Regions from separate parts of the Enterobacter sp. UPMP2052 genome, predicted to be linked through region 2. Evidence: predicted binding sites of a transcription regulator. Region 2 holds the regulator's gene; the other holds the start of a gene.
The links. The regulator PurR, encoded in region 2, represses purine synthesis genes. The targets are predictions, from matches to a motif close to CANGCAAACGTTTGCNTG.

Region 1 (4,104 bases), on a different contig from region 2:
GCAGTTCATCGCGGAACATTCAATGTGCCAGCCCGGACGGCCTTCGCCCCACGGAGACGGCCAGCTTGGCTCGCCCGCTTTGGACATCTTCCACAGCACGAAGTCCATCGGGTTACGCTTCACGTCAACCACGTCAACGCGCGCACCGGCCTGAAGCTGCTCCAGATCCTGACGGGAGAGTTGGCCGTACGTGGGGTCGGTCGGCACGGAGAACATCACGTCGCCGTTGTCGGCAACATAGGCGTGGCCACGTTCGATCAGCTTTTCGGTGATATCGATAATTTCATGAATATGGTGCGTTGCGCGCGGCTCGCTGTCCGGGCGCTGGATGTTCAGCGCATCAAAATCGTTGTGCATTTCGGCGATCATGCGATCGACCAGCGCCACAAAGCTTTCGCCATTTTCATTAGCGCGCTTAATGATTTTGTCGTCGATATCGGTGATGTTGCGCACGTACTTCAGGTTGTAGCCCAAAAAACGCAGGTAACGCGAAACCACGTCGAAAGCAACAAAGGTACGGCCATGGCCGATATGACAGAGGTCGTAAACCGTAATACCACACACGTACATGCCGACTTCCCCGGCATGGATAGGTTTAAATTCCTCTTTTTGGCGCGTCATTGTATTAAAGATTTTTAACATCGAAGATTCCATGTAAACACGTGTGTGGACGAAAACCGACTATTCTACCCGTAATTCAAACCCGAAGCAGCACACAATGCAAGGTGATCGCGCCTTATGGTTATGCTATAACAAGCCCCTATATGTGACCCGAGCACGGGTCGACGTACCACAATAACGGAACAGGATGCAAAAATGGTTACTTTCCACACTAATCATGGCGATATCGTAATCAAGACCTTTGATGACAAAGCGCCTGAAACAGTTAAAAACTTCCTGGACTACTGCCGCGAAGGTTTCTACAACAACACTATTTTCCACCGTGTGATCAACGGCTTTATGATCCAGGGCGGCGGTTTCGAACCTGGCATGAACCAGAAAGAGACGAAAGAAGCGATCAAAAACGAAGCGAACAACGGGCTGAAAAACACCCGTGGTACGCTGGCGATGGCGCGTACTCAGGCTCCTCACTCTGCAACCGCGCAGTTCTTCATCAACGTGGCTGACAACGACTTTCTGAACTTCTCTGGCGAAAGCCTGCAGGGTTGGGGCTACTGCGTATTCGCAGAAGTGGTTGAAGGGATGGACGTGGTTGATAAGATCAAAGGCGTTGCCACTGGCCGCAGCGGTATGCACCAGGACGTTCCTAAAGAAGACGTTATCATCACAAGCGTGACCGTCAGCGAGTAATTCGTGGCGACACTCTTTATTGCAGATCTGCATCTGCAAACAGAAGAACCGGCGATCACCGCCGGTTTTCTGCGTTTTTTACGCGGTGAAGCGAAAAGCGCCGATGCGCTGTATATTCTGGGCGATCTGTTTGAAGCCTGGATTGGCGACGACGACCCCACCCCGCTGCACCGTGAAGTGGCTGAGGCCATTAAGACGCTGGTGGATTCCGGCGTGCCCTGCGCCTTTATCCACGGCAACCGTGATTTCCTGCTGGGCAAACGCTACGCGCGCGAATCCGGCATGACGCTGCTGCCGGAAGAGCAGGTGCTCGATCTCTATGGCCGCAAGGTGCTGATCATGCACGGCGATACGCTCTGCACCGACGATACCGGCTACCTGGCGTTTCGCGCCAAAGTGCATACGCCCTGGATCCAGACGCTGTTCCTCGCCCTGCCGCTGTTTATCCGCAGCCGTATCGCGGCCAAAATGCGCGCGAGCAGTAAAGCCGCCAACAGCAGCAAATCGATGACCATCATGGACGTTAACCCGCAGGCAGTGGTTAACGTGATGGAAAAACACCGCGTCCAGTGGTTGATCCACGGTCATACCCATCGTCCTGACGTGCACAACCTTATCGCCAACGGCGAACCCGCGCATCGCGTGGTATTAGGCGCATGGCACAGCGAAGGATCGATGGTCAAGGTCACCCCCGACGGCGTTGAACTGATCGCCTTTCCGTTCTGATTTTCCCGCGTAATTTTGCGGCAAGTTTACCCGCGCAACCGTTTTCCTTGCCGATATTACATGCTATTCTCTGTGCCCTCGAAAGCAGTGTGTTCCGCACCACAGGAGTTTTAAGACGCATGTCTTCCCGCAATAATCCGGCGCGTGTCGCCATCGTGATGGGGTCCAAAAGCGACTGGGCTACCATGCAGTTCGCCGCCGAAATCTTCGAAATCCTGGACGTTCCGCACCACGTTGAAGTGGTCTCCGCACACCGTACTCCCGATAAGCTGTTCAGCTTCGCCGAAGGCGCAGAAGAGAACGGCTACGCGGTGATTATTGCCGGTGCGGGCGGCGCAGCACACCTGCCGGGCATGATTGCCGCCAAAACGCTGGTGCCGGTACTGGGCGTTCCGGTCCAGAGCGCGGCGTTGAGCGGTGTCGATAGCCTCTATTCCATCGTCCAGATGCCGCGCGGTATTCCTGTGGGTACGCTGGCGATTGGCAAAGCGGGTGCGGCCAACGCCGCCCTGCTCGCTGCACAGATCCTGGCGACCCAGGATAAAGCGCTGCATCAGCGTCTGGTTGCGTGGCGTAAAGCCCAGACCGACGAGGTGCTGGATAACCCGGACCCACGAGGTGCGGCATGAAGCAGGTTTGCGTTCTCGGCAACGGTCAGCTGGGCCGTATGCTGCGTCAGGCCGGTGAGCCGCTGGGTATTTCCGTCTGGCCCGTCGGGCTGGACGCCGAACCGGAAGCCGTGCCGTTCCACCAGAGCGTCATTACCGCCGAGATTGAACGCTGGCCGGAAACCGCCCTGACCCGCGAACTGGCGCGGCATAACGCCTTCGTTAACCGCGATGTGTTTCCGATCATCGCCGACCGTCTGACGCAAAAACAGCTGTTCGATAAGCTCGGTCTGGCGACCGCGCCGTGGCAGCTGCTGTCTGACAAACGTGAGTGGAATGACATCTTCGCGATGCTGGGCGAGCTGGCTATCGTTAAGCGCCGCGTGGGCGGTTACGACGGGCGCGGCCAGTGGCGACTGCGCGCCCATGAAACCGCTGAACTGCCGGAAGAGTGCTACGGCGAGTGCATCGTTGAGCAGGGCATCAACTTTAGCGGTGAAGTATCGCTGGTTGGGGCTCGCGCCCATGACGGCAGCACGGTGTTCTATCCCCTGACGCATAACCTGCATCAGGACGGCATTCTGCGCACCAGCGTGGCCTTCCCGCTGGCTAACGCCGCGCAGCAGGCGCAGGCGGAAGAGATGCTCTCTGCCATCATGCACGAGCTGGGCTACGTGGGCGTGATGGCGATGGAGTGCTTTATCACGCCGTCCGGTCTGCTGATCAACGAGCTGGCACCGCGCGTGCACAACAGCGGCCACTGGACGCAAAACGGCGCGTCGATTAGCCAGTTTGAACTGCACCTGCGCGCCATTACCGACCTGCCGCTGCCGCAGCCGGTGGTGAACAGCCCATCGGTGATGATCAACCTGATCGGGACCGATCTGAACTACGACTGGCTGAAGCTGCCGCTGGTGCATCTGCACTGGTACGATAAAGAGGTTCGCCCGGGCCGTAAGGTCGGTCACCTGAACCTTAATGATTCCGATACAGACCGCCTGCGCGCGACGCTGGAAGCCATTACCCCGCTGTTGCCGCCGGACTATGCGAGCGGCATTGTCTGGGCGCAATCAAAGCTTAAGTAAGACATCTGCGCCGGGGAGTTGATCTTCCCCTTCCCCGGCGTACAATCCCCGCCCATTGCTGCTTAGTTTTCTTCTGGAATAACCATGAACGATGGAACGGACTATCGCGCGATCCTCGCGTCCGATACCCCTTTAATCGACGTTCGCGCGCCGATCGAATTTGCCCAGGGTGCGATGCCCGCCGCCATCAACCTGCCCTTGATGGACGACGACGAGCGTGCCGCCGTCGGCACCTGCTATAAACGTCAGGGGCCGGAAGCGGCGCTTGCACTCGGTCACAGTCTGGTTGCGGGCGCAACGCGCGACGAGCGGATTAACGCCTGGCGCGAGGCCAGCCTTGCCCACCCTGACGGCTATTTTTGCTGCGCGCGCGG
Region 2 (4,104 bases):
GTGCAGCGCAGCCGTTAAACCACCGGCCACAATCAATGCCAGCACAATAACGGTGGTAACCAGCGAAAACTTCAGATCGGAACTCATCAATTTTTCTCCTTTTAATCACCCCACGAAAAGTGAGCTTGCTCATTTTTACACAGTTCAGGTCAAAAATCTTCCTGGTTTTAACCTGATATCCACTTTTGCTCTTCCCCTTTTCATCAAGATAGGACAAAATTCCACGCTAAATTTATTAGCGTACCGGCCATTGACCCCCTCCTGACGTCCTGTGTCGTTTTCCCGGCGTGTCGCAATTCAAGATTGCGTAATAAGGGTGAGAGAAGGCAAACGTTTACCTTCATGATTATCAGGAGCTTAGGATATGGTCTGGAGTGACATTTAATGGCAACAATAAAAGACGTAGCAAAACGCGCAAACGTTTCCACTACAACCGTATCACATGTTATTAACAAAACTCGCTTTGTTGCTGAAGAGACGCGCAATGCCGTCTGGGCGGCGATCAAAGAGCTGCACTACTCCCCGAGTGCGGTAGCGCGTAGCCTCAAAGTGAATCACACCAAATCGATCGGTTTGCTGGCAACCAGTAGCGAAGCGGCCTATTTCGCAGAAATTATCGAAGCGGTGGAAAAAAACTGCTTCCAGAAAGGCTATACCCTGATTCTGGGCAACGCCTGGAACAACATTGAAAAACAGCGTGCCTACCTTTCAATGATGGCGCAAAAGCGCGTCGACGGCCTGCTGGTGATGTGTTCAGAATACCCGGAATCGGTGCTTTCCATGCTGGAAGAGTACCGTCACATCCCGATGGTGGTGATGGACTGGGGCGAAGCGCGCGCCGATTTCACCGACTCCGTGATTGATAACGCTTTTGAAGGCGGCTATATGGCGGGTCGTTATCTGGTAGAACGCGGGCATCGCGAGATTGGCGTTATTCCCGGCCCGCTTGAGCGCAACACCGGCGCAGGGCGTCTGGCTGGCTTTATGAAAGCGATGGAAGAAGCACTGATCACCGTGCCGGAAAACTGGATTGTGCAGGGCGACTTCGAGCCAGAATCGGGCTATCGCGCCATGCAGCAGATCGTCTCCCAGCAGCCTCGCCCGACCGCCGTCTTCTGCGGGGGCGATATTATGGCAATGGGTGCGCTCTGTGCGGCGGATGAACTGGGTCTGCGCGTGCCGCAGGACATTTCCGTGATCGGGTATGACAACGTGCGTAACGCCCGTTTCTTCACCCCGGCGCTGACCACCATCCACCAGCCGAAAGATTCGCTGGGCGAAACCGCTTTCAACATGCTGATGGACAGGATCGTTAACAAGCGTGAAGAATCGCAGTCTATTGAAGTCCACCCGCGTCTTGTTGAGCGCCGTTCCGTTGCGGATGGCCCTTTCCGCGACTACCGTCGCTAATGGTTAACGGGGCCAGCTACGCTGGCGCCCGTAGCCACTCCCGGTTCAGCGTTTCGCTGTCTCCCAGATAATCCAGCAGCCAGGCCATGGCAGGCGATACGTCGTTCTGCTGCCAGGTGAGGCAACAGGCTGCATCCGGGAACGGGTTTTCCAGCTGCAGGGCAACCCATTCACCGCTGTCGATCCTCGGACGTGCAAAGTGGACGGGCACCATCGCCACGCACAGGCCCGCCGTCAGGCAGGTGGCAGACGACTCCCAGTCAGGTGCCACCACGCGCCGCTGGTTGTCCAGCAGCCAGGTGATGCGTTTGGGCAGCGAGCGCGAGGTATCTTCCAGCACCAGCGACGGCCAGTTGCGCAACGTGTCGTCACTCAGCGGCCCTTCCAGCGCGGCCAAAGGATGATGGCTGGCGACCACGCAGGTCCAGCTCAGCATGCCCATATCCCGAAAAGCGTAACGTCCCCCAACGGGAATAGCCTGCGTCGCGCCGATAGCCATCTCAACCCTGCCGTCCGCCAGCGCATCCCAGACGCCGTTGAACACCTCCTGCGATACCCGCAGCTCAACGTCCGAGAAATGGCGATAGAAATCCACGATCATCTGCCGTGTGCGTTCGGGCTTCACAATGTTGTCTACCGCAATGGAGAGATGGCCCCGCCAGCCGTTGGCGATCTGTTGGCACTGCTCGCGGGTGATCTGCATTTTTTTGATGACAGAACGTCCCTCCTTGAGAAACCACGCCCCCGCAGGCGTTAACACCACGTCGCGGTGCCGACGCTCAAACAGCGGCACCGCCAGCCACTCCTCCAGCTGGCGCACGGTATAACTGACCGCAGAGGGAACCCGATGCAGTTCCTGCGCGGCTCCGGTAAAACTGCCGTTACGCGCCACGGCGTCTACAACTTCAAGAGAATAATCAGACCACATTTTCTGCCTGCAAAAAATTTGAATGCACTTACCAAATATTAGCGTTTCACAAGCCGCTTTGCACTCCCTACACTCTGCGCCAATTAACACCTGCCTCCTCAGGAGAAAAAAACAATGCAACCCAGGAACGGATTTTTAGTCTGGCTCGGCGGCTTAAGCGTGCTTGGCTTTCTGGCAACCGATATGTACCTCCCTGCTTTCGCCGCGATGCAGGAAGATTTGCAGACGCCTGCCGCCGCCATCAGCGCCAGCCTGAGCTTATTCCTTGCGGGCTTCGCCATCGCACAGCTGATGTGGGGGCCGCTCTCTGACCGCTTTGGCCGCAAGCCGGTGCTGTTACTCGGCCTGGCGATTTTTGCCGTAGGCTGTCTGGGGATGCTGTGGGTACGTGATGCCACCTGGCTGCTGGTGCTGCGCTTTATTCAGGCGGTGGGCGTATGCGCGGCAGCGGTCACCTGGCAGGCGCTGGTGACCGACTACTACCCGGCCTCGCGTACAAACCGGATTTTCGCTACCATCATGCCGCTGGTCGGCCTGTCGCCGGCCCTTGCTCCGCTGCTGGGCAGCTGGATCCTCGCCCATTTCGACTGGCAGGCGATTTTCGCCACGCTGTTTGCCATTACGCTGGTGCTGATGCTGCCCGCCTTTGCGCTTAAGCCGGCCCATAAAAAAGCCACGCACGCCGATGCGAAGCCCATCACCTTTATCTCCCTGCTGCGCACCAAAGCGTATCGCGGTAACGTCCTGATTTACGCCGCCTGCTCTGCGAGCTTCTTCGCCTGGCTCACCGGCTCACCTTTTATCCTCCACGATATGGGCTATAGCCCGGCGGCCATCGGTCTGAGCTACGTTCCGCAAACTATCGCCTTCCTGGTGGGCGGCTACGGCTGTCGTGCGGCCCTGCAGAAATGGGACGGACAACAGATGCTGCCCTGGCTGCTGGCGCTCTACACCCTGAGCGTGGTAGGCACCTGGGCTGTCGGTTTCATTCCGGGCGTGGGGCTTGCAGAAATTTTGATTCCTTTCTGCGTGATGGCCGTCGCCAACGGCGCAATTTATCCTATCGTGGTGGCGCAGGCGTTGCGTCCGTTCCCGCAGGCCACCGGCCGCGCGGCGGCGCTGCAAAATACCCTGCAGCTGGGGTTATGTTTCCTCGCAAGCCTCGTGGTTTCCGCGCTGATCGTTACCCCGCTGCTCACCACCACCAGCGTGATGCTGTTTACCGCTGTGCTGGCCGTCATCGGATATCGCATACAGTCTTCTGCCTACCGTGAGCAGGCCAGCCGCGCGCAGGCAGACGCCTCCCAGGCATAATCGCATGGGAAATTATGTTGCATATCAGTGATTAGGTTGCTAAGAATTTTCTATTGAATCACCAAATTTTGAGGCCTATACTAAATTTGGTTCGATAAATACGATAAATATTAAGTGTTAACGGGAGCCGGAGTGCTCCCGTTTTACCATGGAAGGCATTTCGGCAAGGGTTATCTCCCTTCCTCTGTTCTACGTCGGATACTAGCCTCGCGGGCATTTACCGTGAGATTTCTCACAAACCATAAAAAGCGTCTACGCTGTTTGAAGGTTCTGATCACAGCAAGGTGATGGAGAAGCTATGAGTTCATCGTGTATAGAAGAAGTCAGCGTTCCGGACGACAACTGGTCCCGGATCGCCAGTGAACTGTTGAGTCGTGCGGGCATCACTATTAACGGGTCCTCCCCTTACGACCCTCAGGTCAAACATCCCGACTTTTTTAAACGCGTCCTGC

Region 1: the regulator PurR is predicted to act here: its motif matches at 2,069-2,086, upstream of purE (5-(carboxyamino)imidazole ribonucleotide mutase).

Annotation. Positions count from the first base shown of each region.
Region 1 is NZ_JBSKJR010000002.1:207,300-211,403, reverse strand. It holds gene cysS (cysteine--tRNA ligase) at 1-642, opposite strand, end outside; gene ppiB (peptidylprolyl isomerase B) at 817-1,311, shown strand; gene lpxH (UDP-2,3-diacylglucosamine diphosphatase) at 1,315-2,037, shown strand; gene purE (5-(carboxyamino)imidazole ribonucleotide mutase) at 2,157-2,666, shown strand; gene purK (5-(carboxyamino)imidazole ribonucleotide synthase) at 2,663-3,730, shown strand; gene mnmH (tRNA 2-selenouridine(34) synthase MnmH) at 3,815-4,104, shown strand, end outside.
Region 2 is NZ_JBSKJR010000001.1:1,393,095-1,397,198, forward strand. It holds gene cydH (cytochrome bd-I oxidase subunit CydH) at 1-87, opposite strand, end outside; gene purR (HTH-type transcriptional repressor PurR) at 385-1,410, shown strand; gene punR (DNA-binding transcriptional activator PunR) at 1,427-2,338, opposite strand; gene punC (purine nucleoside transporter PunC) at 2,453-3,652, shown strand; gene cfa (cyclopropane fatty acyl phospholipid synthase) at 3,951-4,104, shown strand, end outside.